DNA from 2 places in the Mesorhizobium sp. NZP2234 genome. Region 2 is predicted to be linked to the other one. Evidence: predicted binding sites of a transcription regulator. Region 2 holds the regulator's gene; the other holds the start of a gene.
What was found. Region 2 encodes PhoB, which activates phosphate uptake and scavenging genes when phosphate is short. Its sites were predicted from a motif close to TGTCATNNANCTGTCAT; they were not measured.
Positions count from the first base shown of each region.

Region 1 (15,240 bases), 1.7 Mb from region 2:
CGGGCGGCATGGCCGCGCCCTGGAGCTTTGTCATGTTGGAAACGCATCAAGTGACTGAACATCACCCCAAACTCGGCGAGTTCGGCTATGCCGGCGACGACCATGTCGTGCCTTTCGAGGTCGGCCCGCTCGACGTGCGCGGTCGCACGGTCCAGCTCGGGCCGATGCTCGACGCCATCCTCAGCCGCCACGACTATCCCGAGCCGGTCGCCCGCCTGCTGGCGGAAGCCTGCGTGCTGACGGTGCTGCTCGGCACCTCGCTCAAATTCGAGGGCAAGTTCATCCTGCAGACCCGCACCGACGGGCCGGTCGACATGCTGGTGGCGGATTTCACGACGCCTTCGGCGCTGCGCGCCTATGCGCGCTTCGATGCGGATAGGCTCGAGGCGCTGGTCGCGGCAGGAGAGACGTCCCAGCAGACGCTGCTCGGCAGCGGCGTGCTGGCGCTGACCATCGACCAGGGTGCCCACATGCAGCGCTATCAGGGTATCGTGCAACTCGACGGCGAGACGCTGGAGGACGCGGCGCGTACCTATTTCCGCCAGTCGGAACAGATTCCGACGGATATCAGGCTGTCTGTGGCCAAGCTTTTGACGCCGGGCCCTGGTGGCGCGCGCGAACAGTGGCGTGCCGGCGGCATCCTGGCGCAGTTCCTGCCGCAGTCCCCCGAGCGTATGCGCGTTCCGGACCTGCCCGGCGGCGACGGCGATCCACGCGAGGAGATCCACGATCCGGCCGACAATTCCTGGCAGGAATTGCTGGCGCTGCTCGGCACCATCGAACCGACAGAGCTGATCGATCCGACGATCGGCGCCGAACGGCTGCTCTATCGCCTGTTCCATGAGCATGGCGTGCGCGTTTTCGGCGGCGTCCCCGTCGCCGACCAGTGCTCATGCTCCAGGGACAAGATCCGCGGCATCCTCGAGGGCTTCTCCGCGCAGGAGATCAAGGACTCGACCGAGGATGGCGGCATCCACGTCGCCTGCGAATTCTGCTCGAAGCAATATGACTTCGACCCTGCGGAATTCGCTGCGCAGTGAGTCGAGCCTTCTCCCCGTGCAACGGGGAGAAGGACGCTAATTCACCGTCCGTCTCGTTCCCGGCAGATCCAGCGAAAAGGCCGGGATGGCGATGTCGAATGTCTCGCCGCGCTGGTTGCGCATCGTATAGCGTCCGACCATGATCCCTGACGGTGTCGAGAGCGGGCAGCCCGACGTGTATTGATAGCTGTCGCCGGGATTGAGTTCGGGCTGGTCGCCGACAACGCCGGAGCCGCGCACTTCCTCGACCCGGCCGGCGCCGTCGGTGATGTGCCAATAGCGCGACAGAAGCTGCACGAATTCGTCCGACTGGTTGTCGATCGTTATCTGGTAGCCCCAGACGTAGCGGTTCTCGGAAGGATCCGAACGGTCCTCGAGATAGAACGGCCTGACCTGCACTTCGATATTGCGCGTTACGGCGCGGTACATAAGCGGCTCCAAAACGATATCGAGCATGATCGCGAAAAGTGGAACCGGTTTTCTCGGTCAAACGCTTCCGGTTTGTTCAAAGGCCATGCTCAAACAAAATAAAACTCTCGGCCCTCCAGGCGAGGAGGTCAACGTGCGCGTCTTGACGCGCTCGTCCTCGAAAGGCAGGTGCCGGCAAAGAATGTCATTTAAGTGACACATGACAATGGTGGTGTGCGCGAACCGAGCGACTCGGCGCTCTGTCGAACTGTTGAAAGCGGCCACACCGCGGGCCGTCTCTTCCGGAGTGCCCAGACCTCGATGGAACTCACTCTCATAGCCACCTCGCTTTCGACTGCTCTTATCCTTTCCAACGCTGCCAGCATCGCGCTGGCCGCTTCGCGGCTGAAACGGCGCACCACGATCGCACGGCCAGCCGGCAAGTTGCCGCCGGTGTCGATTGTCGTGCCGTCGCGTGGTGTCGAGCCGTTCACGCACGAGACGCTGGAACGCGCCTTCTCGCTCGACTGGCCGCGCTATGAGTTGATCTTCTGCGTTGCCCACGCCGATGATCCGGTGGTCGGTTTGATCAGACAGGCCATCGCCCATTTCCCCGAGGTGCCGGCCCGGCTGTTGATCGGTGACGATCGCGTCAGCGCCAATCCCAAGCTCAACAATTGCGTCAAGGGCTGGGAGGCGGCGCGGCACAACTGGGTCGTCCTGGCCGATTCCAACGTGCTGATGCCCAGAGATTACATCCAGCATCTGATTGCGGCGTGGCGGCCAAACACAGGCCTTGTCTGCTCGACGCCGATAGGCTCACGACCGGATGGCTTCTGGGCCGAGGTCGAATGCGCCTTCCTCAACACGCTGCAGGCGCGCTGGCAGTACGCCGGTGAGGCGCTCGGCCTTGGCTTTGCCCAGGGCAAGAGCATGCTTTGGAACAAGCCGATGCTGGATGCCAATGGCGGCATCCGCGCGCTGGCAGCCGAAATCGCCGAGGACGCCGCCGCGACCAAGCTGGTCAATGGGGTCGGCCTGCGCGTCAATCTCGTCGCTTCGCCCTTCGAACAGCCGCTTGGCCGCCGCACGCTTGGCGAGATCTGGTCCCGCCAGGCTCGCTGGGCGCGCCTGCGCCGCGTTACCTTTCCGCTGTTCTTCGCGCCTGAAATCCTGACCGGCGCGGGGGTGCCGCTGGTGCTTGCGCTGGGTGCGGCGGCAAGCGCCGGCTTCAGCCTGCCGCTGACAGCCGTCGCCGTGCTTGCGGCCTTCTACCTTCCGGAATGCGCACTGGCCTGGTCCAAGGGCTGGTACCTGTCGCCGCGTATGGTCGCGGCGATGATTGTGCGGGACTTGATGCTTCCAGCCATGTGGGCGCGCGGCTGGCTCGGCGGCGCTGTCGACTGGCGCGGCAACGCGATGACCATCGGCACCAAGGCCGCCGAACTTGAAGAGACGCCGTCGCGCGCTTGAACCCGCCGCGGTCGACGCCGTCTGGACGGCCTGCTATTGGGCGGCTTTCAACGCCTGTGCGATGTCCTCCAGAAGGTCGTCGGTGTCTTCCAGGCCGGCCGACAATCTCAACGTACCGGGCCCGATGCCGAGTTCGGCGCGGGCTTCGTCGCTCAAATTCTTGTGCGTCGTCGTCGCCGGATGGGTGATCAGGCTCTTGGCGTCGCCAAGGTTGTTCGAGATCAGCACGATGTCGAGTGCATTCTGCAGGGCGAAGGCTGCCTGCTTGCCGCCCTTGACATCGAGGCAGATCAGCGTCGAGCCACCCGACATCTGCTTCTTGACGATATCGGCCTGCGGGTGGTCGGCGCGGCCGGGATAGATGACACGCGCGATCTGCGGCTGCTCGGCGAGAAAATCGGCGATCCTGCCAGCGCTCTCGGTCTGCTGGCGCACGCGCAGCGGCAGCGTCTCCAGGCCCTTCAGCAGCGTCCAGGCATTGAAGGGCGACAGGCTGGGGCCGGTATGGCGGAAATAGTCGTGCAGGTTCTCGTCGATCCACTTCTTGTCCGACAGGATCACGCCGCCGAGACAGCGGCCCTGGCCGTCAATGTGCTTGGTCGCCGAATAGACGACGATATGCGCGCCAAGCTGCAACGGCTTTTGCTGCAAGGGCGTGGCGAAGACATTGTCGACGACAAGCCGCGCGCCGATTGAATTGGCCAGTGCGGCGACGGCTGATATGTCGACCACTTCCAGTGTCGGGTTGGTCGGGCTTTCCAGGAAGAAGAGCTTGGTGTTGGGCCTGACCGCCTTTTCCCAATTGGCGATGTCGGTGCCGTCGACCAGCGTGGCCTCGATGCCGTATCGCGGCGCCAGCGTCTCGACCACCCAGCGGCAGGAGCCGAACAGCGCGCGCGCCGCCACGATATGGTCGCCGGCCTTGACGCTGCACAGAAGGGCCGCCGTGACCGCGGCCATGCCCGATGCCGTGGCGCGCGCATCCTCCGCGCCTTCGAGCGCGCACATGCGCTTTTCGAACATGTCGACGGTCGGATTGGCGTAGCGGGAATAGATGAAACCTGGTTCCTCGCCCTTGAAACGGGCTTCTGCCGCCTGCGCCGTCTTGTAGACATAGCCCTGCGTCAGATACATCGCCTCGGAGGTTTCGCCGAAGCCGGACCGCAGGGTTCCGCCATGCACGAGGGCTGTCTGAGGCTTCCAGTTGCGCTTCTTGGTGCTCATCGCTTTATTCCAGACACAAAAAAACCGGCCGCGAAAGTCGCAACCGGTCCATACGGCCTTGCGGCCCGACGGTCCTTTAGCGACTTGTTTAACGTGGCTGCAAGCCGACCGGCCAAATCACCACGGGATAAAGACCCTTTAGACCCGTCCCACGCTTGCGTCAATTGCCGGCTTCATTAAGAGGTTTGTACCAGGCGGGTTCGACACAGCCTGCCCTCTAGGAGCGAAGCCTTGCGAGAGACGGGCATTCTTCCCGATCAGGACATTTCGGCGCTGTTCCAGTCTGGGGCGCTGAAGTCGACGCGCGCGCTCGATGCCGACCAGATCCAGCCGGCCAGTCTCGATCTGAGACTCGGCGACAAGGCCTGGCGAGTGCGGGCCTCCTTCCTGCCCGGCCCCAATCACAAGGTTTCGGAGAAGCTCGACCGGCTGAAGCTGCACGAGATCAATCTTGCCGACGGCGCGGTGCTGGAAACTGGCTGCGTCTACATCGTGCCCTTGCTTGAAAGCCTGGCATTGCCGGCGGACATTTCCGCCTCGGCCAATCCGAAAAGTTCGACGGGGCGGCTCGACATCTTCACCCGCGTCATGACGGACCGTGGCCACGAGTTCGACAAGATCGCGGCCGGCTACAGCGGTCCGCTCTATCTGGAAGTCAGCCCACGCACTTTCCCGATCGTCGTGCGCACCGGTTCGCGCCTGTCGCAGATCCGCTTTCGCACCGGCAACGCGCTGCTCGCGGAAGCCGAACTGCATGAACTGCACCGCGCGCAAATGCTGGTCGCCACCGAGCCGCCGAATATTTCGGGCGGCGGCATCGCGCTGTCGATCGATCTCAAGGGCGACAGTGACGGGCTGGTCGGTTATCGCGGCAAGCATCACACCGGCCTTGTTGATGTCGACAAGCGCGCGGCGCAGGATGTCGTCGATTTCTGGGAGCCGATCCACAAGAGCGGCGCCGGCGAGTTGGTGCTCGATCCTGACGAATTCTACATCCTCGTCAGCCAGGAGGCGGTACATGTGCCGCCGCTCTACGCAGCCGAGATGACGCCATTCGACCCGCTGGTCGGCGAATTCCGCGTGCATTATGCCGGCTTCTTCGACCCAGGCTTCGGCCATTCGGCGGCCGGCGGTACCGGCAGCCGTGCCGTGCTCGAAGTGCGCAGCCACGAGGTACCTTTCATCCTCGACCACGGCCAGATCGTCGGCCGGCTGGTCTACGAGCACATGCTGAAGCGACCGCAGGCGCTCTACGGCACCGATCTGGGCTCCAACTACCAGGCGCAAGGCCTGAAGCTGTCCAAGCACTTCCGCGCCGCGCGGTGATCTTTACAGCCCGGTCTGCCTGACTTCGCTGGGATCAAGTCTCGGGCCTACCTTGCGCGTCCAGAAGGCCGCGCGGTGCCATGAGGCCGATCGATAGATGATGGTTGGTCTAAGCTACCGCTTGAGACTTGATCGGCAGGACAACAGCTTTGCTGCCTTCGGGAACCCGGTCGTACAGGTCTATAATATCCTGATTGAGCAGACGGATGCACCCCGAGGAAACCTTTGTGCCGATCGTCCATGGCTCGATTGTGCCATGGAGCCGGTAAAGCGTGTCGCGCCCGTTGCGATGAAGGTAGAGTGCGCGAGGGCCGAGAGGATTTCGCGGTCCTCCCGCAAGACCGTTGCGCAAGGGGCCGTAGCGCTCGGGATCGCGGCCTATCATGTCCTGCGTCGGGGTCCAGCGTGGCCATTTCTGCTTCCAGGCGATCACCGCCTCGCCTTGAAAATTGAAAGATTCCACCTTTCCCACACCAACGCCATAGCGTATGGCCCGGCCCTGTTCCAGAACCAGATACGCGAATTTTTCATTGGGATCGACAACTACCGTCCCGGGACGCTCGCTTCCTGCATAGGCCACTTCGCGGCGTAGATACTTCGGGTCGACGATCCGCGACAGGTCGATCGCGTCGACCGGGAACGGCTCGCCAGGTACGGCGGCGTACATCGAAAGATAATGTGGATCCGCCGTCGGCGGGGCGGTGGCCGGAAGCAAAGGCACGGTGGCGTTGGTGGCGCAGCCGGCAAGCACCAACGGCGTGGCGATCAGAAACCCTCTACGATTCAAGGTTATAATCTCCTTGGCAAATTTCGTCTTGATATGACCAGCCTCCTTGGCATAAGCAATGAGAATTGATTTATAGCTTCAATAACTGATTGGAATACTATGGACGTCGCTGCAGCCTTGAGGGCTTTCTTGCGGACCGTCGAGAGAGGGTCGATAACAGGCGCCGCGCGAGACTTGGCCATTTCCCAGCCTGCGGTATCAAAGCTTGTCTCGAACCTGGAGAAACATCTCCAGGCCCGGCTCCTGGAGCGTTCGGCGCGCCACGTCAGACCCACGCCGGAAGGCAGGGCACTATATGATGCGAGCCGGACTCCCTTGGCCCAGATCGACGCCGCTTTGGAAGGTGTGCGATCGGACGCCGGTGTGATCGAGGGCGGTATTCGTGTTCATACTCCCTCATGCATCGGGGCGAAAAATCTGCATCCAATCGTGATGGAGTTTCAACGCAGGCATCCGAAGGTGACGGTGGAGCTTGTTCTCGAAAACAGGATGGTCGATCTGGTCTATGAAAATTTCGACCTTGCAATCCGCTATGGGCGCCCGGAGGCGCAAGAAGTTATTGTTCGGCGCATCGGTCAGGTTCGTCGAATTTTGGTTGCCAGTCCGTCTTTCCTGCGAAGGGTCGGACCTATAGACACGCTCGATCAACTGGCCGTGGCTGATCTTGTCGTTACTCCGGCCGTACTGTCCTCCCGCAACATGCTCGCGCTCATCAAAGGTTTTGAGCAGACGGAAGTGGCGGTTCATTCGATCCTGCGTACGAACGATGCGAGCGTGATCGCAAATACGGTCCTGAGCGGCCATGCCGCTGGACCGGTTCAGCTTCTTCTCGTGTCCGAGGATTTGAAGGCTGGGCGGCTCGTTCGAATCTTGCCCGACTACGAGGTACGGCCAAGCGAATTGTTCATCGCTTACCCATCCATCCGGTTCATGCGCCCAGCCGTCAGGGCGCTGAGCGACCATATCATTTCTCGGTTGACGCAGGTCGACGGCGTCGACACGACCGGCGTCGCCCCGGCGGAAAAGGCTTTGGGGCCAAGCATTGCCCTTCTCGACGCACTCCAGTAACGAGCGCCTTACAGAGCCTTCACCGCGACCTTCACAGGCTTTTCGATCTCCAGCGGATTGCGCAGCGGCAGGCCGAAATCCCCAGCCTCGATCTCGAATACATCGCCGGCCTCGGTCTTGACGCCATCGGCGAAGGACAGCGTCGCTGTGCCGAACATGTGCACATGCACGTCGCCCGGCTGGCGGAACGCCGAATATTTGAAATGATGGTGTTCGAGATTGGCGATGGTGTGCGACATGTTCGCTTCGCCTGACAGGAACGGCTTTTCCCACAGTGTCTCGCCGTCGCGCACGATGCGCGACGTGCCCCTGATATCGGAAGGCAGGTCGCCGATCAGGATCTCCGGCCCGAACGAGGCATTGCGCAGCTTGGAATGGGCGAGGAAGAGATAGTTCACGCGCTCGGTCACGTGGTCGGAAAATTCGTTCGACAGCGTGAAGCCGACACGGAAGGGCGCGCCGTCGTCGCCGATGACATAGATGCCGGCCACCTCTGGCTCTTCCCCGGCGTCCTTGGCGAAGGCCGGTGACAGGAGCGCCGCACCTGGCGCCACGGCCATGGTGCCGTTGCCCTTGTAGAACCATTCCGGCTGCACGCCGACCTGGCCTTTGGCGGGCTTGCCGCCCTCCAGGCCCATTCGGAACATCTTCATGGAATCGGTGAGCTGCTCCTCGCCATCGGTGCTGAGCTTCTTGTGCATGGAATCGCGCGTCGCCGCCGAGCCGAGATGCGTCAAGCCCGTACCGGTGAGATGCAGGTGAGCCGGATCGGGATGGTTGATCGGCGACAACAGCCGCCCCTTCTTGTAGGCCAAGTCGAGATCGATCGTCTCGCCAAGCCCCTTGCGCTCGATCAGCGTGGCAAGGCCGACGCCGGTGCGGGCAGCTTCCATGGCCAGCGAATAGACGCTGCGGGCGCCGTTGATGATCCGGGTCTTGCCGCCGCTGCGGGCAACGACACGAATGGTGTCGGCGTCGTCGAGAATCTGCGAGATCAGCATGGTCAGTCCTCTCTCATGTGTCTTGGCCCGGCTGCCTCCTGGCAAACCTTGACCTGCGCGGCTCGGACCTAGCCGCGCCACGGGTTGAACTCTTCGTCCGGATTGCGCTCGCGGGCTTGATCCCCCGGGGGATCTCCTGATGCCGACAACTTGCCGGCAGCGCCGCGATCGTATGCCTCCTGCTTGCCTCGCCTAAACCTGTCAGGCTTTGTTCTTGTTGTAGACGTCGAAGATCACGGCGCCGAGCAGAACCAGGCCTTTGACCACTTGCTGCCAGTCGACGTTGACGCCCATGATCGACATGCCGTTGTTCATCACGCCCATGATGAAGCCGCCGACCACGGCGCCGATGACCTGGCCGACGCCGCCCATCGCCGAGGCGCCACCGATGAAGACGGCGGCGATGACGTCGAGCTCCGAGCCCAGACCCGCCGCCGGCACGGCCTGGCCGAGGCGGGCAGCGATGATCAGGCCGCCGAGCGCCGACAGCACGCCCATGTTGATGAACACGTAGAGCGTCAGCCGCTCGGTGTTGATGCCCGACAGCTGCGCCGCCTTGGCGTTGCCGCCCATTGCGTAGATGCGACGGCCGATGGTCATACGCTTGGTGACGAAGACGAACAGCGAGATCAGCACGCCCATGACTAGGAGTACCACCGGCAGTCCCCTGTAACTGGCGAACTCATAGACCAGGAACAGCGCCAGCGCGCTGGCGACCAGCGTCTTGACGACGAACAGGGGGAAGGGTTCGGCCTCATAGCCATGGCGCTCGCGCTTGCGCCGGGTGCGCAGCCCGAAATAGGCATAGGCCAGCACGGCGATCACGCCCAGCACGATCGTCGTCATATGCAGCGTCAGGCCGCTGCCCATGATGGTCTTGCCGGCGGCATTCACCGTCGGTGGGATCAGCGTCAGCGGGCCGATCACGTCCGGTATGAAGCCGGAGCTCAGCGCCTTGAATTCGTCTGGAAGTGGCCCCACCGAGGATCCGCCGCCCAGCAGCGCCTGGCAGATGCCGCGGAAGATCAGCATGCCAGCCAGCGTCACGATGAAGCTCGGTATTCGGTGATAGGCGATCCAGTAGCCTTGCGCCGCGCCGATAAGGCCGCCCACGATCAGGCAGACGATGGACACCACCAGCGGATTGCTGAGGGGCCCGAGCTGCCAGATGACCATCATGTTTGCCGCCAGCGCTCCGATGAAGCCCGCGACCGATCCGACGCTGAGGTCGATATAGCCGGAAACGATAACCAGCAGCATGCCCAGCGCCATCACGATGATGAAGGAGTTCTGCTGCACCAGATTGCTGAGGTTCACCGGCTTGAACAGCGTTCCCGACGTGGTGAACTGAAAGAACAGCATGATGACGATCAGCGCGATGATCAGACCGTATTCGCGCAGGTTCGCCGTCAGCGCCGAGACGGCGATGCGTGGACGTTGTTCTTCGGCGACGTTGCCCTGCGGGGCGGGGGCGCTTTCGGTGCTCATGCTGCTTTTCCTTCTCCCCGAACGATGGCGCGCATTATTTTTTCCTGGCTTGCGTCCGCCGCGGGCATTTCGCCCACGATGCGCCCTTCGTTCATGACGTAGATGCGGTCGGTGATGCCGAGCAATTCCGGCATCTCCGACGAGATGACCACGATCGCCTTACCTTCCGAGGCAAGACGCGCGATGATCGTATAGATTTCGTACTTGGCGCCGACATCGATGCCGCGTGTCGGCTCGTCGAGGATCAGCACGTCCGGGTCGGCGAACAGCCATTTCGACAGCACCACCTTCTGCTGGTTGCCGCCCGAGAGATTGCCGGTCATCTGATAGACGCTCGATGCACGGATGTTCGTCTTCTTGCGATAGTCGTTGGCGATGGCGAGCTCGCGCAGATCATCGATGACGCTGTGGCGCGACACGCCGCCGAGATTGGCGAGTGTTATGTTGTGCTTGATGTGGTCGATGAGGTTGAGACCGTAGGTCTTGCGGTCCTCGGTGACATAGGCGATGCCGTGTTCGACCGCCTTGCTCACCGACGAGACATCGATCTGCTTGCCCTTGAGCAGCACCTCGCCGGTGATGCGGCGGCCATACGAGCGGCCGAACAGGCTCATTGCGAATTCGGTTCGGCCAGCGCCCATCAGCCCGGCAATGCCGACCACCTCGCCCTTGCGCACGTTGATGTCGATGCCCTTGATCACCTGCCGTTCGGCATGGAGCGGGTGGTAGACCGACCAGTTCTTCACTTCGAACACGACCTCGCCGATCTTGGGCTCGCGCGGCGGGTAGCGGTCGTCGAGCGAACGGCCGACCATCGAGGTGATGATGCGGTCTTCCGAAATGTCCTTCTTGGCCAACGTCTCGATGGTGCGCCCGTCGCGGATGACGGTAACCTTGTCGGCGACCCGGTTCACCTCGTTGAGCTTGTGCGAGATCAGGATCGAGGTCATGCCTTGCCGCTTGAACTCGAGCAAAAGATCGAGCAGCGCCTGACTGTCCTTTTCGCTGAGCGATGCCGTCGGCTCGTCGAGGATCAGCAGCTTGACTTCCTTGCTCAGCGCCTTGGCGATCTCGACCAGCTGCTGCTTGCCGACGCCGATATTGGTGATCAGTGTCTTGGGGTCCTCCTTGAGACCCACCTTCTTCAACAGGGCGCTGGTGCGCTCCTCGTTGGCATCCCAGTCGATCACACCGTATCTGGCGTGTTCGTTGCCGAGGAAGATGTTTTCGGCAATCGACAGCATCGGCACCAGCGCAAGCTCCTGGTGGATGATGACGATGCCCTTGTGTTCGCTGTCATGGATGCCTTTGAACTGGCATTCCTGGCCTTGAAAGATGATCTGGCCGTCGTAGGTCCCCGCGGGATAGACGCCCGAAAGCACCTTCATCAGCGTTGACTTGCCGGCGCCGTTCTCGCCGACCACGGCGTGAATCTCGCCTTCCTCGACACGCAGGTTGACATTCGACAGCGCCTTCACGCCGGGGAACGTCTTGGTGATGTCGCGCATCTCCAAAATCGTCGAGGTCATTGGCGCAAGCTCCTCCGAGGCCGGCAGAAACAATACCGGGGTCGCTTGTGAACGAAAAGGGGCCCTGCGTTGCGCAGGACCCCTGACTTTACAACCGAAATTACTTCAGGTCTTCGGCCTTGATGTAGCCCGAGTCGACGACCAGCTTCTGGTAGTTCGACTTGTCGACCTCATGCGGCGTCAGCAGGATCGAGGGAACGACCTTGACGTCATTGTTGTAGGTCTTGGTGTCGAGGCCATCAGGCTTGCCGCCCGAGAGCACCTTGTCGACGAGTTCGACGGTGGCCTTGGCCAGATCGCGGGTGTCCTTGAACACGGTCGAGTACTGTTCGCCCGTGATGATCAGCTTGACCGAGGCGGTCTCGGCATCCTGGCCGGTCACGATCGGCCAGGGCTGAGCGGCCGTGCCGTAGCCAACGGCGCGCAGCGAGGCGGTGATGCCGCGCGACAGGCCGTCATAGGGCGACAGGACGCCATCGACGCGGCTGCCATCCGAATAGTTGGCCGACAGCAGGTTGTCCATGCGGGCCTGGGCGGTCGCCGCCAGCCAGCGCAGCGTGCCGACCTTGTCCATACCCATCTGGCCGGACTTGATCTTGATCGAGCCGTCGTCGATCAGCGGCTGCAGGACGGAAATCGCACCATTGTAGAAGAAGAACGCGTTGTTGTCGTCGGGCGAGCCGCCGAACAGCTCGACGTTCCAGGGCTTGGTGTTCGGGAAGCGCTCCTTGAGGCCCTTGACCAGCGAATTGGCCTGGATCACGCCGACGCCGAAATTGTCGAAGGTGGTGTAGTAGTCGACATTGGCGGTCTTCTTGATCAGGCGGTCATAGGCGACGACGACGACGCCGGCGTCAGCGGCCTTCTGCAGCGCATCCGACAGGGTGGTGCCGTCGATCGAAGCGATGATCAGCGCCTTCGGGCCTTTGGTGATTTCGTTTTCCAGCTGGCTGAGCTGGTTGGGGATGTCGTCCTGCGCGTACTGCAGGTCAACGGTGTAGCCGAGAGCCTCGAGCTGGGACTTGACGGCATCGCCGTCATTGATCCAGCGCTGCGAGGTCTTGGTCGGCATCAGCACGCCGACAAGACCCTTGTCGGCCGCGTGCGCCGAGTAGGTCATGGCAGCGATGCCAAGCGCCGCGACTGCGGCCAGTGTCTTGATGATTTTCACTTAACTCTCCCTGGTTGATGGACGCGGCACCCCGGGGGTCGCGGGCCGCGCAATCGTGCAGAAGCGCCAAGGCACTGCTGCCGTCATATCGATCTCCGGTATCCTCCCATGGCCCCGAAACGCTGATTTCAATCGATACGATTTTATCGTCGGCGACCGTCGCGTCTCGGGACGCGCTGACGTTGCCGCCCTTTTGCCATAACTGTCAAATGCGATCTTTGATGATTGCTATACCGCAAGTGGTATGTGTTATGATGCGTGATGGATCGCTGGCAGATACCAACGGGCCGCGAGCGGAGGTAAGGAAAGCCATGGCGACGTTGCCGAATCCGGTCGCGGTTTCAAACGTTTACAGTGACGTACCGGGCGACGGCGAAACCCTGCTGCGCAGCGGTCTCAGCCTGCGCCACATGCGCATGATCGTCGCCCTCGACGATCATGGCCGGGTGAGCGCGGCGGCGCAGGTCATGAACATCTCGCAGCCCGCGGCCTCGCGCATGATCGCCGAGATGGAGGCGGTGCTCGAGGTCAAGCTGTGCGAAAGGCTGCCTCGCGGCATCACGCTGACACCCTACGGCAAGGCGCTGGCCAGGCGTGCGCGGTCGATCCTGCTGGAGATGCGCGAGGTCGACCGCGAGATTTCCGAGCTCAAGGCGGGCAAGGGCGGATCGGTGTTCCTCGGCGCTGTGACGGCGCCCGCGATCGAACTGGCGGTACCGGCGATCCGCGAAATCCGCCGCATCTACCCGCGCATCGAGATCACCATGCAGGTCGAGACCTCGAATGTGCTGGCGCGCGAACTGATCGCCACACGCCACGATTTCATCATCGCCCGCATCCCCGACGACCTCAATCCGCGGCTGTTCGAATCGCGTGTCATCGGCGTCGAGAAAGCCTGCCTTATCGTGCGCCGTGGCCACCCGCTCACCAGCGGCGGCGTGGTGCGGCTGGAAGACACCGCCGCCTATGACTGGGTCTTCCAGTCGGGCGGTTCGCCCTTGCGCCAGGCGATGGAGAGCAATTTCCTGAACCGCAACATCGCCCTGCCGGACCGAATCCTCAACACCAGTTCGCTGCTGCTCACGCTGGTCATGGTCGCGCAATCCGACGCCATCGCACCGGTGTCGGTGCAGGTGGCGAAATTCATCCAGAATCCCGACGGGCTCGCCGGCGCCATTGACGTCGTCCAGACCGAATTCGACATCGAGGTCAGGCCCTACAGCCTGATCACGGTCAGGAATCGCGTGCTGTCGCCGGCCGCCAAGATGCTGCACGATTTCATCCTGCGGGAGGTCGGTTGATGCGTGGCCACATGATTGTCGGCGGGTGCGGAGGTTGCCATCTGGTGTATTGATCGGTTTACAATGACCCTGCAGATCCATTGCAGGACAGGCGGGTAGGGGACGTGAAAGCGAACGTCGTCGTTGTCGAGGATGATCCGCTCGTCGCCGCTCATGTCGGACGCGGCGTGGCGGCGCATGACGGCTTGTCGCTGGCGGGCATCGCGGGCACGCTGGCCGGTGCGCGTGCTCTGCTCGAGGAGAAGGTGGACCTGTTTATTCTCGATCTTGGCCTTCCCGATGGAAGCGGGATCGAACTGATCGAGGAAATCCGTGCACGAGGCGGTCTTGAGCCGAAAATACTCGTCCTCTCGGTGCTGGGCGATCAGGATACGGTGCTGGCGGCTGTGCTGGCGGGAGCGGACGGCTATCTGCTGAAAGATATCGACAGTCTCGACATCGGTCAGCAGGCCGCCGATGCGTTGACCGGTGGTGCGCCATTGTCGCCCAGCATCGCCGCTTATGTGCTGCGTCATCTGCGCCGGCAACGGGAAGATTCGAAATCGGATGATGCCGATCCGCCGCTGTCACCGCGCGAAATCGAACTGCTCCAGCTTCTGGCGCGGGGGTACAGCAACCGGCAGGCGGCGGCCGAACTGGAAATATCGCCGTACACGATCGGCGATCACGTGAAATCGATCTACAGGAAGCTCAGGGTGAGCAATCGGGGCGAGGCCATGGTACGCGCTTTTCGCAGCGGGCTGCTGCGCCTGTGACCATCATGCCCCGGCTGACGGGATGGCGCCGCGCGCTGGCTATCATTCTCGGCGCGCAACTGCTGTTCTGGTGCGCTTATACGCTCATCATCGCCAGTTTTCAGCCTGTGGGCACACTAGAGGAATATCGGTTGCCGGCGGCGCGGGCGCTGCTGGCGTCCGAGCCGACCGAGGTGGGCGCCTATGCTGCCGGGCTTTCAGGGCCGGCCATGCTGCGTATCCCAGGCTGGCAGCCCGTGGTCCTGCGGCCGGCGCAGGCGAGTCTGTTGTCGCGCGCGGAGACGTCGGCCGGGAATGAGTGGTCGCTCACCTGCCGGGGAAATCCTTGTCCGGGGGCCGCGACAGCTTATGCAGGGCCTTTCGACCGTATGGATGAGACCGCCGGTCGGGAGAAGTTCCAGCGTTTCGACATGGTATGGCTGGTCGTTGTGACGGAACTGATGATGGGCGCAGCGCTGCTCGTCCTGTTGCCGGTCAACGGCTTTTCGCGGCTCCAGTGCATCACCGGCCTGCTGCTCATATCGGTGGGCATCGACGCCTGGCTCACCACCTTCGGGGCGGAGAGCCTGCCCTATGTCTGGTTTCCGTTGCTGCGCTACGGCGTGGAATATCTGATGCTGACGTTAGCAGCGCTTGCCGTGAACGCCTTTGCCGACTGGCGGTCGCGCG
Region 1 is NZ_CP033364.1:6,674,232-6,689,471, reverse strand. Features, by position in the region: gene EB230_RS32180 (Hsp33 family molecular chaperone) at 9-1,040, shown strand; gene apaG (Co2+/Mg2+ efflux protein ApaG) at 1,077-1,469, opposite strand; gene EB230_RS32170 (ceramide glucosyltransferase) at 1,770-2,921, shown strand; gene EB230_RS32165 (O-succinylhomoserine sulfhydrylase) at 2,955-4,145, opposite strand; SAM riboswitch at 4,202-4,279, opposite strand; gene EB230_RS32160 (2'-deoxycytidine 5'-triphosphate deaminase) at 4,377-5,471, shown strand; gene EB230_RS32155 (L,D-transpeptidase) at 5,581-6,264, opposite strand; gene EB230_RS32150 (LysR family transcriptional regulator) at 6,358-7,326, shown strand; gene araD1 (AraD1 family protein) at 7,335-8,327, opposite strand; gene mmsB (multiple monosaccharide ABC transporter permease) at 8,529-9,815, opposite strand; gene mmsA (multiple monosaccharide ABC transporter ATP-binding protein) at 9,812-11,344, opposite strand; gene chvE (multiple monosaccharide ABC transporter substrate-binding protein) at 11,445-12,515, opposite strand; gene EB230_RS32125 (LysR family transcriptional regulator) at 12,827-13,816, shown strand; gene EB230_RS32120 (response regulator transcription factor) at 13,921-14,571, shown strand; gene EB230_RS32115 (ATP-binding protein) at 14,577-15,240, shown strand, end outside.
Region 1: a site for PhoB is predicted at 1,652-1,668, ahead of EB230_RS32170 (ceramide glucosyltransferase). Genes of this name have one in related genera too.

Region 2 (15,240 bases):
CGATACGGTGCCATCGGTGCTGAAGGAATCGGCCTATGGGATCGGCTGCACGACCTGGGAGGTCACGCGCCGGGTCGTCATTCCCTACACGCGCATAGGCATCATGGGCGGCGTCATGCTCGCTCTCGGCCGCGCGCTTGGTGAAACAATGGCGGTGACCTTCGTCATCGGCAACGCCCATCGCATCAGCACGTCGCTGTTCGCACCGGCAACGACCATCTCGGCGACCATCGCCAACGAATTCACCGAAGCCGTCGGCGATCTCTACACCTCCTCGCTGGTCGCGCTCGGCCTGATCCTGTTCGTTATCACCTTCCTGATCCTTGCCATCGCACGCTACATGCTGATGCGCATCGATGCCCGCACGGGAGCCTGACCGATGTCGACAGCCGCGTCGCTTCACCAAAGCCGCAAGCGCAAGAATGGCGTGATGATGACGCTGTGCGTCATCGCCGCCGGCATCGGCCTTGCCTGGCTGGCGCTGATCCTCGGCGCACTGCTCTACAAGGGCCTGTCGGGGGTCTCGCTGTCGGTGTTCACCGAAATGACCCCGCCGCCCGGTGACGCCGGCGGCCTGCTCAACGCTATCTACGGCAGCATCGTGATGACCATCATCGGCATCATCGTCGGCACGCCGATCGGCGTGCTGGCCGGCACCTACATGGCTGAATACGGCCGCTTCTCGAAGCTCACCACCGTGGTGCGCTTCATCAACGACATTCTTCTGTCGGCGCCATCGATCATCATCGGTCTGTTCGTCTACGAGCTGATGGTGCGGCCGATGGGGCATTTCTCGGCGATCGCCGGTGCCGTCGCGCTGGCCATCCTGGTCATCCCGGTCGTCGTGCGCACCACCGAGGACATGCTCAATCTGGTGCCGAACGCGTTGCGCGAAGCCGGCACCGCGATCGGCGCGCCGCGCTGGGTGGTCATCCGTTCGGTTGCCTATCGCGCGGCACTTTCGGGCATCGTCACCGGCATATTGCTGGCCATTGCCCGCATCTCCGGCGAGACCGCACCCCTTCTTTTCACGGCGCTGAACAACCAGTTCTGGTCCAGCAATCTCAATGCGCCGATGGCCAGCCTGCCAGTCACCATCTTCCAGTTCGCTCTCAGCCCCTACGAGGAATGGCAGCAGCTGGCCTGGACCGGCGCACTCATAATCACATTGACGGTTCTCGCGCTCAGCATCTTTGCGCGCAGCCTGACAGGACGCAGAGAGGACAAATGAGCCAGATGTTGTCTCCAGACATGACGATCGCCGCCGAGGCGGCGGCCAAGGCCAAGATCGAGGTCAAGAACCTCAACTTCTACTACGGCCAGTCGAAGGCGCTGAAGGATATCACGCTGTCGCTGCCCGAGCGCAGCGTCACCGCCTTCATCGGCCCTTCCGGCTGCGGAAAGTCGACGCTGCTGCGCGTCTTCAACCGCATCTACGAGCTCTACCCCAAGCAGACCGCCGAGGGCCAGGTGCTGCTCGACGGCCAGAACGTTCTCGACCGCTCGCAGGACCTCAACCTTTTGCGCACCAAGATCGGCATGGTGTTCCAGAAGCCGACGCCGTTCCCGATGTCGATTTATGAGAACATCGCCTTCGGCGTCAGGCTCTATGAGAAGATCAGCAAGGCCGAGATGGACGGCCGTGTCGAGCAGGCGCTGAAGCGCGCAGCCCTGTGGACGGAGGTCAAGGACAAGCTCAATGCCAGCGGCCTCAGCCTGTCGGGCGGCCAGCAGCAGCGGCTGTGCATCGCCCGCACGGTGGCGGTGAAGCCGGAGGTCATCCTGCTCGACGAGCCGGCCTCCGCGCTCGATCCGCTGTCGACCGCCAAGATCGAGGAACTGATCGACGAGCTGCAAGCCGACTACACGATCGTCATCGTCACCCACAACATGCAGCAGGCGGCGCGCGTCTCGAAGCAGACCGCCTTCATGTATCTGGGCGAACTGGTCGAATTCGACCGTACCGAGAAGATCTTCACGTCGCCCCGCGAAAAACGCACGCAAGACTACATCACCGGCCGCTTCGGCTGATCGCACGCATTACGAGGACCAGGATCATGGCCGAACACACAGTCGCAGCCTTCGACGAGGATCTCGGACAGATCAGCAGGCTGATCAGCGACATGGGCGATCTCGCCGGCTCGATGGTCGGCGGTGCCACCAAGGCGCTGTTGAATTCCGACAATGCGCTGGCACAGCGCGTGGTCTCCGACGACGCCATCATGGATGCACGCCAGCGCGAACTCGACGATCGCGCCATCACGCTGATCGCCAAGCGCCAGCCGATGGCCGACGATCTGCGCCATGTCGTCGGGTCGATCCGCATGGCCGGCGACCTCGAACGCATTGGCGACCTTGCCAAGAACATCGCCAAGCGCGTCGGCACCGTCGGTCTCGCCGCAACGCCGCGCGACCTGTCGCATTCCATCGACGCCATGGCGCAACTGGTGCTGATCCAGGTGCAGGGCGTGATCGAGGAGTATGCGGCGCGCGATGCCGCCGCGCTTGCGAAGCTGCGCGCCGACGACGAACGCATCGACGTCAAATACACGTCGGTGTTCCGCGAACTCCTGACCTACATGATGGAAGATCCGCGCAACATCACCGCTTGCACGCATCTGTTGTTCTGCGCCAAGAATCTCGAACGCATCGGCGACCATGTGACCAACATCGCCGAGAACGCGTACTATGTCCTGACCGGCACGCAACTGCCCGCCAACCGCCCCAAACAGGACGAGACGGCGATGTCGGCGCCGGCGGCTTGACGCAAGAGGTGACCAATCGATGATCGCGCCACGCATTATGGTGGTGGAGGATGAGGAGCCGCTGGGAGTGCTGCTCCGTTACAATCTTGAATCCGAAGGCTACCAGGTCGAGGTGGTGCCGCGCGGCGACGAGGCTGAAATCCGCCTGCAGGAGAACGTGCCCGACCTTCTGGTGCTCGACTGGATGGTGCCGGCGGTGTCCGGCATCGAACTCTGTCGGCGCCTGCGCATGCGGCCCGAGACCGAACGGCTGCCGATCATCATGCTGACGGCGCGCGGCGAGGAGAGCGACCGCGTGCGCGGCCTTTCGACCGGTGCTGACGACTATCTGGTCAAGCCGTTCTCGACGCCGGAATTCATGGCCCGCGTCAAGGCGCTGCTGCGCCGCGCCAAGCCGGAAGTGCTGTCCAGCGTGCTCAAGGTCGGCGACATCGTGCTCGACCGTGAATCGCACCGGGTCTACCGCAAGAAGAGCGAGATCCGGCTTGGGCCGACCGAATTCCGCCTTCTGGAATTCATGATGCGCCATCCCGGCCGCGTGTTCTCGCGCAGCCAACTGCTCGACAATGTCTGGGGTGAGACGATCTATATCGACGAGCGCACCGTGGATGTGCATGTCGGCCGCCTGCGCAAGGCGGTCAACAATGGCCGCATGCCCGACGTCATCCGCACCATCCGTGGGGCAGGCTACGCGATCCGTGAGGATTAGGTCCTTGGCGCGGAAGCGTTGACGGGTTGCATCCGCTCCCGGATAGAACGCATTTGGTGTTGGCTCAGAGCTTATGGCTTCGTCATCCCAGGGTCTCCGCGACGGAGCTTCGCTCCTGCTCCGCCCAGGGATGACGACCTCGAGGGGGCTCGGCCAATCTCCAGCGCTGATCTGTGGGATCGGCACAGGCGTTCGCTCAAGCCACATTCTTCCCAGCACTCCCTCTCGCCTGCACGCCCGGCGCGAAGATTTCCTGATCGACGAAGGTCAGTGCGCGCATGGCACAGCCCTCGCGGATCAGGGGCAGCTCGTTCGGTTCGGTGTCGAACGAAATCGATTTCGAGTGCTGGCCGCCAGCGGTCTGGGCGATCGCCTCGCGCAATGCCGGCTCGATCAGGTCGAAGGCGGCGGCGCTGACGCCGACCATGGCCACGGGGGCGGGATCGATCAGCGCGAACAGGCTGCCGAGGCCGTAACCCAGTGCTTCCCCGGCCTTGCGATAGGCTTCGCGCTCGGGCCCGGCCCGTTCACGTGCCGTGGCGGCGAGCGCCCGCATCTGCGCATCGCTGACATCGGCGACCGGCTCGGTGTCCTCGCCAAGCTGCCTGGCATTGCGCCAGATGGCGTAGTTGCCGGCATAAGCCTCGACGCACCCGCGCCGCCCGCATCGGCAGAGCGCGCCGCCTGGCCGATGGATCATGTGGCCGAACTCGCCGCCCGACGAATGGGTGCCGGTGAACAACTCGCCCTTCAGCACCAGGCCCATGCCGATGCCGTGCGACAAAAGGATGGCGATGAAGTCGTCGCGGTAGCGTTCGGGGTCGCGCCAGCGCAGCGCCACGGCCATCATGTTGCAGTCGTTCTCCATGGTGGCCGGGATGCCGAACTCGGCTTCCAGTATGTCGGCGAAGGCGATATCGGTCTGCGGCGTGATCGGCGACCACAGCATGGCCCTGGCCTCGGTGTCGGTGATGCCCTGGATCGCCAGTGCGATGCGGGCGACGCTGCGCACGTCGATATCGGGATCCTCGAGGCGGCGCCGTACAATGGCGACGCATTCACCGATCAGCGCCTCACGCGACATGGTCAGCGTGTCCAGCCGGCGCTGTTCCTCCGATATCACCTGGCCGGCATAGTCGATGACGGCGACGGACAGGAAATTCAGCGACAGCACCACGGTCATGATGGCCGCGGCCTCCGGGTTGAGGCCGAGGCCGACCTGTGGCCGGCCGCGTTTGAGCGCACCGGCCTCGCTCGGCTTGCCCTCGGCCAGGATGCCTTCGCCGATCAGGTCGGAAGAGATCGCCGATATGGTCGAATGGCTGAGGCCGGTGGTCGCGGCGATCTCGGTGCGCGACGGTTGGCCGGCCCGGCGCACGGCCGCAATCACCATGGCGCGGTTGCGCCGGCGCAGATCGTCGTGGCGGATTCCGACCGACATACTTTCCCACATCCTCCCGGTCGCCGCGGTTCTTCCTGCCCCTCGAACACTGCCGGCAACCGGGACAAATACTGGCAGAAGCGGATGGTGCTGTCATTTATTTATTGCGGGGCTCGAAAAAAAGTCCGCGACACCTCAATATCCATCAGAATCGATGTTGACAGCGTTTCGACGATGGACCAGTATTTTTTTTGAGGCTCGAAAAAATAGAGCCTCTGTGCCGGCCTTCGGGTCAGTTTGGTCGCGCCATACGCGGCGCAGGGAGGATATCATGAAGAGATTCACGGCCGCCATCCTGGCGGGTGTCGCCATGTCGCTGACGCTTGCGTCGGTCGCGCAGGCGAAGGACAAGGTCATCGGTGTTTCGTGGTCGAACTTCCAGGAAGAGCGCTGGAAAACCGACGAGGCCGCCATGAAGAAGGCGATCGAGGCCGCCGGCGACAAGTACATTTCCGCCGATGCGCAGTCCAATCCCGGCAAGCAGCTTACCGATGTCGAGAGCCTGATCTCGCAGGGCGCCAACTCGCTGATCATCCTGGCGCAGGATGCTTCGGCGATCGGCCCGGCGGTGCAGAAAGCACTGGACGAAGGCATTCCGGTCGTCGGCTATGACCGACTGATCGAGAACAAGGACGTCTTCTACCTGACCTTCGACAACAAGGAAGTCGGTCGCTTGCAGGCCAGCGCGGTGTTCAAGGTCAAGCCGGAAGGCAACTATGTCTTCATCAAGGGCTCGGGAGCCGATCCGAATGCCGATTTCCTGTTCTCGGGCTCGATGGAAGTGCTCAAGGCGGCCATCGACAGCGGCAAGATCAAGAATGTCGGCGAGGCCTATACGGACGGCTGGCTGCCCGCCAACGCCCAGAAGAACATGGAACAGTTCCTGACGGCCAACGACAACAAGGTCGATGCCGTGGTTGCCGCCAATGACGGCACCGCAGGCGGTGTCGTCGCGGCGCTGACGGCGCAAGGCCTTGCCGGTACCGTGCCGGTGTCGGGCCAGGACGGCGATCATGCCGCGCTGAACCGCATCGCGCTCGGCACCCAGACCGTGTCGGTGTGGAAGGACGCGCGCGAGCTCGGCAAGAATGCCGCCGAGATCGCCTCGCAGCTGGCTGACGGCAAGAAGATGACCGACATTGCCGGTGTGAAGGATTTCACGACACCTGGTGGCAACACCGTCAAGTCGCTGTTCCTGACCCCTGTCGCCATCACCAAGGACAATCTCAATCTTGTCATCGATGCCGGCTGGATCAAGAAGGACGAAGTCTGCGCGGGCGTCGCCGCCAGCAGCGTCGCGGCCTGCAACTAGAACGGCGCAGCACGGTTCGACATCGACGCCGCGGCCCAAAAGCCGCGGCGTTTTCTCAAAAAAATTTGTGTTTCCGCCTCAGGCGGATAGCTTCTAGGCTGCGTTCCGGCATCCGTGCCGGATGGCCGGCCGGTGGGAGGAAATCATGACCGACACGACGTCCAACCCGCAGGTCGACACCGCGCGTGCGTCGGAGCTTGGCGCGGTTGCCCGGTTCCTGAAGGCAACCGAGATCGACACCCGCATGCTCGGCATGATCGGTGCCCTGTTGCTGATCTGGGTCGGGCTGCACGTGATTTCGAGTCTGCGTCTGGGCGTCAATCCGCTCGATTTCGACAGCCGCACCTTTCTCACTCCGCGCAATCTGTGGAACCTGTCGGTGCAGACCTCCGCGGTCGCCATCATGGCCTGCGGCATGGTGCTGGTCATAGTCATGCGCAATATCGACCTGTCCGTCGGCTCCGCCGAGGGCTTGATCGGCATGGTCATGGGCTTTGCCCAGGTGCATTTCCTGGTCCGGTTCGTCGGGCTTGAACTCGGCAATCCGTGGATCTGGGTTCTGGCGCTGGTCATCGGGCTGGCGCTCGGGCTGCTGATCGGCGCTTTCCAGGGTTTCATCATCGCCTATCTCGAAGTGCCGGCCTTCATCGTCACGCTGGGCGGCCTGCTGGTCTGGCGCGGTGCCGCTTGGTGGGTCACGTCAGGCCAGACCGTGGCCCCGCTCGACGCCACGTTCCAGCTGATGGGCGGCGGCCCGGCCGGATCGATCGGCGCCACCTGGAGCTGGATCGTCGGCATCGTCGCCTGCCTCGCCGTCGTGTTTGCACTGTTCAACGGGCGGGTGCAGCGCAAGCGCTTCCGCTTCCCGTTGCGCCCGGTCTGGGCCGAGACGCTGCTCGGCACCGTCACCTGCGCCGTCATCATGGGCGCGGTGTGGCTGGCCAATTCCTATCCGTGGCCCATCGGCATCGTGAACAGATACGCCGCCGCCAACAACATCACCGTGCCCGAGGGTGGCCTGTTCATCGCCCACGGCATTGCCATCCCGGTGCTGATGGCGATCGCCGTCGGGCTGATCATGACCTTCATCACCAACCGCACCCGTTTCGGCCGCTATGTCTTTGCCATCGGCGGCAACCCGGAGGCCGCCAACCTGGCCGGCATCAACACGCGCTGGATCACCATGAAGGTGTTCATGATCATGGGCGTGCTGGCCACGATCGCCGCCGCGATCTCGTCTGCCCGGCAGAACTCGTCGACCAACGTGCTTGGCACATTGGACGAGCTGCTTGTCATCGCCGCCGCCGTCATCGGCGGCACGTCGCTGGCCGGCGGCTCGGGAACGATCATCGGCGCCATGCTCGGAGCGTTGCTGATGCAGTCGCTGCAGTCCGGCATGGTGCTGCTCGGCGTCGACTCGCCGCTGCAGAGCATCGTCGTCGGCGCCGTTCTGGTCATCGCCGTCTGGCTCGACACCGTCTACCGCAAGCGGGTTTAGGGGGAGAAAGACCATGGCTGACAAAACCGCTCCCGCCGCCAGCACGCCGCTGGTCGACATGCGCAACATCTCGATCGCCTTTGGCGGCATCCGGGCCGTCGACGACGCCTCGATCGATCTTTTCCCGGGCGAGGTCGTGGCGCTCCTCGGCCACAACGGCGCCGGCAAGTCGACGCTGATCAAGATCCTGTCCGGCGCCTATAAGCGCGATGCCGGACAGATCTTCGTCAATGGCGAGGAGGCTTCGATCTCCAACCCGCGCGACGCCAAGAGATACGGCATCGAGACGATCTACCAGACGCTCGCCCTGGCCGATAATGTCGACGCCGCCGCCAATCTTTTCCTTGGCCGCGAACTGATGACCGCCTGGGGCACGCTCGACGATGTCGCCATGGAGGCCGAGGCGCGCAAGGTGATGGGGCGGCTCAATCCCCGCTTCCAGCGCTTCAAGGAACCGGTGATCAAACTGTCGGGCGGACAGCGGCAATCGGTGGCGATCGCACGCGCGATCCTGTTCAACGCCCGCATCCTGATCATGGACGAGCCGACGGCGGCCCTTGGTCCGCAGGAGACGGCGCAGGTCGGCGAACTGGTCAGGCAGCTCAAGTCCGACGGCATCGGCATCTTCCTGATCAGCCACGACATCCATGATGTGTTCGAGCTGGCCGACCGGGTCTGCGTGATGAAGAACGGACAGGTCGTCGGCACCGCGCGCACCACCGATGTCACACAGGACGAGGTGCTCGGCATGATCATCCTGGGCAAGTGTCCCCCGGGCGCTATTCCCGGACCAGGTGCGCTGAAGATCGCCGCCTGAGGGCTTTCGGCGGGTGGCATTGCTCTCCCGCGCGTCCCCGTTGCCGCTCACGTGATGTGCCAGTGATCGCGATGGGTTGGCCTTGCCATTGTGTTGGCCCGGCGACTTGCCCATAAAGGTCCGGTATTGCTCATGGACCGCATCATCCGTTGAAGAAACTTTTTCCGATTGTCGCGTTCATCGCCGTTGCGCTGATCAGCATGACCATGGCGGGGTTCGCCTATTTCGCGACGCAGGAAGCGGCCCGCATCAAGTTCGAGGCGGCGGCCGATGACGCACTCAACCGGATCGAGAGCCGTATCGACCTGCATTTGTCGCTGCTGCGGTCGACGCAGGCCCTGTTCGACGCCCGCAATGGCGACATCTCCCAGAACGAGTTCAAGGCCTTCTTCAACGCGCTGGATGTCGACACCAATTTCGCCGGCCTGCGCGGCATCGGCTTCCTCAGGCTGGTCAAGACGGGCGATGAGGCAGCTGTCGAACGTGACATCCTGCATGATTTTGGCGCCAGCCATCCGGTCTATCCGGAGACGACGCAGCCCTGGCGGGCGCCCATCATGCTCTTCGAGCCGATGGACCCGTCCAACCAGGCCGGCATCGGCTACGATATGTTCAGCGAACCAGTGCGGCGCGCGGCGATAGAGAAGGCGATGGCCGATGACCAGCAGCACGCGAGCGGGCTGGTGCAACTGGGCCAGGGCACGGGCGCCACGCGGACCTTCACCGGCTTCCTGGTCTTTGTCCGGCTTAATGTCGAAACAGCGCCAGAGGTCATCAACGCATCGCGTTCCTCGACCGCGGGGTTTCTCTACGCGGCCTTCCGCGCCCGCGACTTGTTCCAGATCGCGCTCAGCCGTGCGCCGCTATTACCGGTCAACACGGAAATCTATGACGGTGCGGTGAACAGCGACAATCTCCTGTTCCAGTCGGAGACGCCGCCGGTTTCGTCCTTTGGCGATCGGCTGCTGGTCACCCGCAAGATCACGGTGGCCGGCCGGCCGTGGACGGTATTGTTCAGGCCGACCAGCGCCTTCTCGCAGCCGTCGTCGCGCGCCATTCCGGTGATGCTGGGGCTGTTCGGCCTGCTGGCGGCGGGCGCCATCGCGCTGGTGGCGCGCTATCAGGAACGTGCCTATGAGGCGGCATCGCGCTTGCACGAGACGACGGAGAAGAGCCTGCTCGAAAAGGACCTGATGCTGCAGGAGATGAAGCATCGCATCAAGAATTCGATCACCAGGGTGCTGGCGATCGCGCGGCAGACAGCTTCGCGAGCGACCGATGTCAACGAGTTTTCGGCGTCCTTCTCGGCCAGGCTGCAGGCGATGGCCGCTTCCCAGGACATGCTGACGCGTTCGCGCTGGCAGAAGGCGGATCTCGCTGATCTCCTGCGCATCGAACTTGGCCAGGTGTTCGGCAAGGATCTGCCGGAGGGGTTGCTGACGGGGCCCGAGGTGCTGCTCGACGAGACCACGACGCAGGCGCTTGGCCTCACCTTCCATGAACTGGCGACCAATGCCCTGAAATACGGTGAAGTGGGCAATTCCGCCAGCTCGCACCGAAGTGACTGGGCGCTCAAAGTGGACTGGTCGCTGGAAGGGCGGGGGCGCGAGCGGACGCTGGCGCTGAACTGGCGAGAGGCCGGGAAGAAAAAGGTCGAAGCGCCGGCCGAGACCGGATTTGGTACCAAGCTGATCGACCTCAATGTCACGCGCGAGTTGCGCGGCACGATCAAGCGCGATTTTCAGGCCGATGGTTTGAAGGTGGAAATAAGAATTCCGCTCACGGGTTGACGCCAATGTCGCGCCGATGGCGATGGAATGTGCCTGCACATGCAAAATCCGGAGGCCGGCGGGCCGGCCTCCGGATCGTAGCTCGACTATCGCCAAATCAGTTGCAGCGGGCCGTGTAAATCCGGCCGTGACGGTCGCGATACTGGCAATAGCCGTTGCGCAGGTTGCGAACCAGCAAGCCCGATCCGGCACCGACAGCCGCACCGATCAGGGCACCCTTGCCGCCGCCGACCAGGCCGCCAATGCCAGCACCAATCAAGGTGCCGCCAGCCACGTCCTTCTCGGTCGAGGTGCAGCCGCTGAGAGCGGCAACCGCAACCATCGCAATAATCATCTTCCGCATCGAGTCACTCCTCACTTTGTGTCCACACTTTAGTTGGCTCCAGCAGCCATTTAGCTTAGTTGGCTCCAGCAGCCATTTAGCACGAAATTACGGCCTTTGCTGCTCGAATTTATTGTTGCTAAGATAGTCTTTTTCTGGGCGCCCCGCCGCCGATGCCATCACCACATTGGAAATCGCCAATGATGCATTGAGGCTGCCATCGGGGCGCACATTCCAGACGATTTGATCGTAGTCATCCTCAAGCGCGGGATCGACCGCAAGGCATTTGGCGACAACATGCTGCGCCTGCCCTTGCACGTCGCCCATCGCGAACGGCCGTTCGGCGGTGCATTCGTCGGCGGTCGCGAAAACGCTGACGGGCACCTGCAATTCGCGGCAGTCGGCCATCGAGTTCGAACAGCCGATGACCAGCAACAACGCGGCTATGTGTTCCATGACGAGATGTCCTCTCGCCGCAACAACGGCGCACATCGTCAAAAAGTTCCTGTCGTGTCACGAGCACACGCAAATAATAACGGTACGAAGAACTGAGTTTCAAGCACGGCCAGAGGCTGCCACCAAAAAGCCAGCCCGGGGCAAGTTAGCGATATCCAGCCGAGAGCGCAGGGGAGGCGGGCAGGACTTTCGATCAGGTCAACTGGAACAAAGCTGCGAGGAGTACAATCGCGGCCAGCGCGAGGACGATCCCAATCGTCAAGCCGTGTCGTGCCTGAGGGCGTGTTTCCGCGTTGGCTTCGGTATCCAGAAATTCGCCCATCGAAATACGGGCGGCCTGTTCCAATCTGTTGATATCGGCAATCGTCAAAACATTCCTCCCCACCGTACTGAAATCCTGCTGCCACAATGTCCGAAGACTGGACAGGTTCCGGCGGTGTCTGGGTAAAAAACAATCCGCTTTTATGGTGAACGGCTGGTTAAGAGCACGAGCCGTTCACTGCGCCTCGAAATTGCTATGTGGGACGACGAGGCGGTATTCGAGGCGGCCATCCGTGATGTCGAGGGTCGCGGTTCCGCCCAGGGATGTCGGCACCACCCGCTCCAGCGCGACGCTGCCGAAGCGCTTCTCTGTCCCCCGACCGCCATTGGCTCCAATGGCTTCGGCCCATGTCAGCGAGAGTGTAACCTCCCCACTTTCGGCGGTGTTGAGATCGGCGGTTACTTCGACGAATCCATCCGGCCGGGACAGGGCGCCGTAGCTGACCGAGTTGACGGCGAGTTCATGCATAGCCAGGCCGATGTGAAGCGCGGCATTGGGGTTGAGGTAGGGATTGGCGCCCCGGAAGCGAAGGCTGTGCGGTGTATTCGTCCCATAGCGCCCAACCTGGCTCGTCACCAGTTCATGAAGGGCCGCACCGCGCCAGTTCGAGGACGTAACCAGATCCTGGGAGGAGGCCAGGGACTGCAGCCGGCCGCGAAAGCGCGTCAGGAAGTCGCCGATGCCATCTGAATAGCGGCCGGTCTGGCTCGCGATGCTCTGGATGATCGCCAGGAGGTTCTTCGAGCGGTGGCTGACCTCGCGCAGCAGCGTTGTCAGTGTCTGTTCGCGCCGCTTCTGCTCGGTCGTCTCGACCATGGTGGTGACGACACCTTGCACGTCACCAGCGTCGCCCCGATCGGCATCGACCCAAACCTGAAACCAGCGGACGCCGTTCTCGACCGGAACACTGATCTCGAGGCGCTCCGGATTGCCGGTCGCAACCACATCGCGCTTGGCCGCGCTGATCCGGTCGGCCTGCGCCATCGGCAGGATGCCGTTGCCGTCGGAATTATCCGAAGCCCAGGGCGCGCGCATGTTGCGAGCCCACACGGTCTTCATTTCGCGATCCTGATAGAGGACGGAAATCCCTGCATTGTGCAGTGCGTGGAGAAGAGCCCGGCCAAGCTGCATGCCACTTTCCGCCGGATGCAAGGCGATGACTTCATCGCTCCGTGCGCCTTCCGTTTTATCTGCAGTCCTGGAGCGCATCGGTCTATCTGTCCACCCAACTCAGGCTGAACGGCTCACTGTCGAATGGGTTCCAAATGAATGTCCCGAGAACCTGCCCCTCTAAAGCGGTCCGCCGGACGGCGTCCCTTGAGGGATACCGCCCGGCGGTGGCTGGAAACCGTTTGAGGGGTGCGGCTTCCAGTGTTCGCTCGCGAAGCGTTCCTCACGCCCGTCTAAACAGGCCGGCCAGCAGCGAGATGACCAGGAAAGCGAGAAAAATGAAGAACAATATCTGCGCTATACCAGCGGATGTGCCGGCGATACCGCCGAAACCAAGCGCGCCGGCAATGATTGCCACGACGAGAAATACGAGCGCCCAGTAAAGCATGGTTCATCTCCTTCCGAATGGTGCAGGGAAAACGTGGGTGGATGCGGTTTGTTCCACCATTTGCCGAAAAAGGCGATGCTTGCAAACTGTTAGAGACGGAACCGACAGCGAAATTCGGCGATGATGGCTTCGGCCGCCAAGGCCGCCCGATGCGTCGCATCGGGCGGCCTTGATCCTGGACATTCCTGCCGGAAAACAGCGAATCTATGCGGCGGCCTTTGCCTGGCGGTCGAAGAACAGCGCCTGGCTGATCAGCGCCTTGACCATGTCGGGATTGAACGGCTTGGTCACCAGGAAGGCCGGTTCGGGGCGCTCGCCGGTCAACAGCCGCTCGGGGAAGGCGGTGATGAAGATAACCGGCACGGAGGTTGACGACAGGATCTCGTTGACCGCCTCGATGCCCGAACTGCCGTCGGCGAGCTGGATATCGGCCAGCACCATCTTCGGCCGCGTCTTGCCGAACATCGTCACTGCTTCGGCATGCGTGCGCGCCGTTCCAACCACACGATGACCGAGGCTCTCGACCATCTCCTCTATGTCCATGGCAATCAGCGGCTCGTCCTCGATGATGAGCACGTCGGTCGCCACCTGGCGGGAAATTTCATTGCTTGCCTGGGCAAGCAGTTCGGAGAATTGCTGGTCACCGACGTCGAGAATCTCGGCCGCCTCGTCCTCGCTGAAACCTTCGACGGCGACCAGCAGGAAAGCCTGGCGGGGCAGCGGCGCGATCGCATTGAGATTGGCGGCGGCGCGCTGCTCCCACGCCGATTGCGCATGCTCCTGCGGTACGCGGATGGCGACCGAGGTGAACAGCTTGGCGAAAACCTTGTAAAGAGCGATGCGGTCGCTCGAAGCTTGAGGGAAGATGTCGACGTCGGCGATGATGGCCTCAAGCATCGCGGCGACCAGCGCGTCGCCGCTCTCTTGCGATCCCGAGACAGCGCGCGAGAAGCGGCGCAGGAACGGCAGATGCGGTGCGATGGTGGCGGATAAACTCATGGTAGAACGTCTCCCTCAGAATGACGTGATTGCCTGGATTGCAGGTCAAGCTGATTGCAAGCCCCGCTAATACAACGCGGGTTTTCCGAAAAAGTTCCGGCCGATATGGAACGAATAGGCGAGAACGGCGTTTGGTGTCGGGATGGGCAACCAGACGAGGGTGCCGCTTGCCTTATGTCGAGTTGAGTATGAGCGGCCTAGCGCTGGGAATATAAGGGCGAAATGAAGGATATGACGAAAGATATTCTGGCTGGCGCCGAGGGCAGGCGCCGGAACGGTGTCGGTGACCCTCTGGGGCCGAACTCCGAGATCGGACGTAAACTCAAACAATATTATGACGAGCTGGTCTCCGACGATGTGCCGGATCGATTTGCCCAGTTGCTCAGCCAGCTGGAACAGACCGAACCCGCACAGAAGAAGGACTGAGGCATGGCAGCGGTCTCCCAAGGCTTCAAGACCGATCTGCTTGGGGCAATCCCGAGCTTGCGGGCCTTTGCCGTGTCGCTGACGCAGAATGCAGACAAGGCCGACGACCTTGTCCAGGAAACGTTGGTCAAGGCCTGGGACAAGCATGAGAGCTTCCAGCCCGGCACCAATCTCAAGGCATGGCTTTTCACGATCCTGCGCAATGAATTCTATTCGCAGATGCGCAAGCGCGGCCGCGAGGTACAGGACAGCGACGGCATCATGACAGCCAGGCTCGCGGTGCATCCCGCCCAGCACGGCCAACTCGACCTCAAGGATTTTCGTGGCGCCCTCGAGCAATTGCCGGAAGACCAGCGCGAGGCCATCATCCTCATCGGCGCATCGGGCTTCTCCTATGAGGAGGCCGCCGAAATCTGCGGTTGCGCGGTCGGAACGATCAAGAGCCGCGTCAGCAGGGCCCGCACGCGCCTGCAGGAGATTCTGAAGATTTCCGGCGAGGACGAATATGGTCCCGATGCGATCTCGGCTCAGGTCACGGGAACCGCGGCGCATTGACGTAAGGTCCGAAAACGAATTCGGACGCAGCTATATCGATCTCATCCCGCAGAGCCGCGTCCGTAAGCCCGCGCCACCGCTTCGACCAGATCTTCGCCTGAATAGGGTTTGGTTACCAGCCTGACCCCCGGAAAGGACGCCTTGATCTCGTCCGCATCCGAATAGCCGGAGGCAAACACGAAAGGGACGCCTGTTTCCCGCAAGCCGGCGGCGAATTCGAGGGTCGATGTGCCGCCCAGCATCAGATCGACAATGGCCGCGTCAAACTCG
Region 2 is NZ_CP033364.1:1,584,437-1,599,676, forward strand. Features, by position in the region: gene pstC (phosphate ABC transporter permease subunit PstC) at 1-376, shown strand, start outside; gene pstA (phosphate ABC transporter permease PstA) at 380-1,231, shown strand; gene pstB (phosphate ABC transporter ATP-binding protein PstB) at 1,228-2,031, shown strand; gene phoU (phosphate signaling complex protein PhoU) at 2,058-2,765, shown strand; gene phoB (phosphate regulon transcriptional regulator PhoB) at 2,785-3,474, shown strand; gene EB230_RS07790 (ROK family protein) at 3,671-4,915, opposite strand; gene xylF (D-xylose ABC transporter substrate-binding protein) at 5,187-6,227, shown strand; gene EB230_RS07800 (sugar ABC transporter permease) at 6,373-7,725, shown strand; gene EB230_RS07805 (ATP-binding cassette domain-containing protein) at 7,739-8,542, shown strand; gene EB230_RS07810 (CHASE domain-containing protein) at 8,692-10,332, shown strand; gene EB230_RS07815 (YMGG-like glycine zipper-containing protein) at 10,430-10,675, opposite strand; gene EB230_RS07820 (hypothetical protein) at 10,763-11,110, opposite strand; gene EB230_RS07825 (hypothetical protein) at 11,304-11,480, opposite strand; gene EB230_RS07830 (sensor histidine kinase) at 11,607-12,641, opposite strand; gene EB230_RS07835 (DUF1328 domain-containing protein) at 12,826-12,990, opposite strand; gene EB230_RS07840 (response regulator) at 13,195-13,989, opposite strand; gene EB230_RS07845 (NepR family anti-sigma factor) at 14,212-14,415, shown strand; gene EB230_RS07850 (RNA polymerase sigma factor) at 14,419-14,970, shown strand; gene EB230_RS07855 (response regulator) at 15,012-15,240, opposite strand, start outside.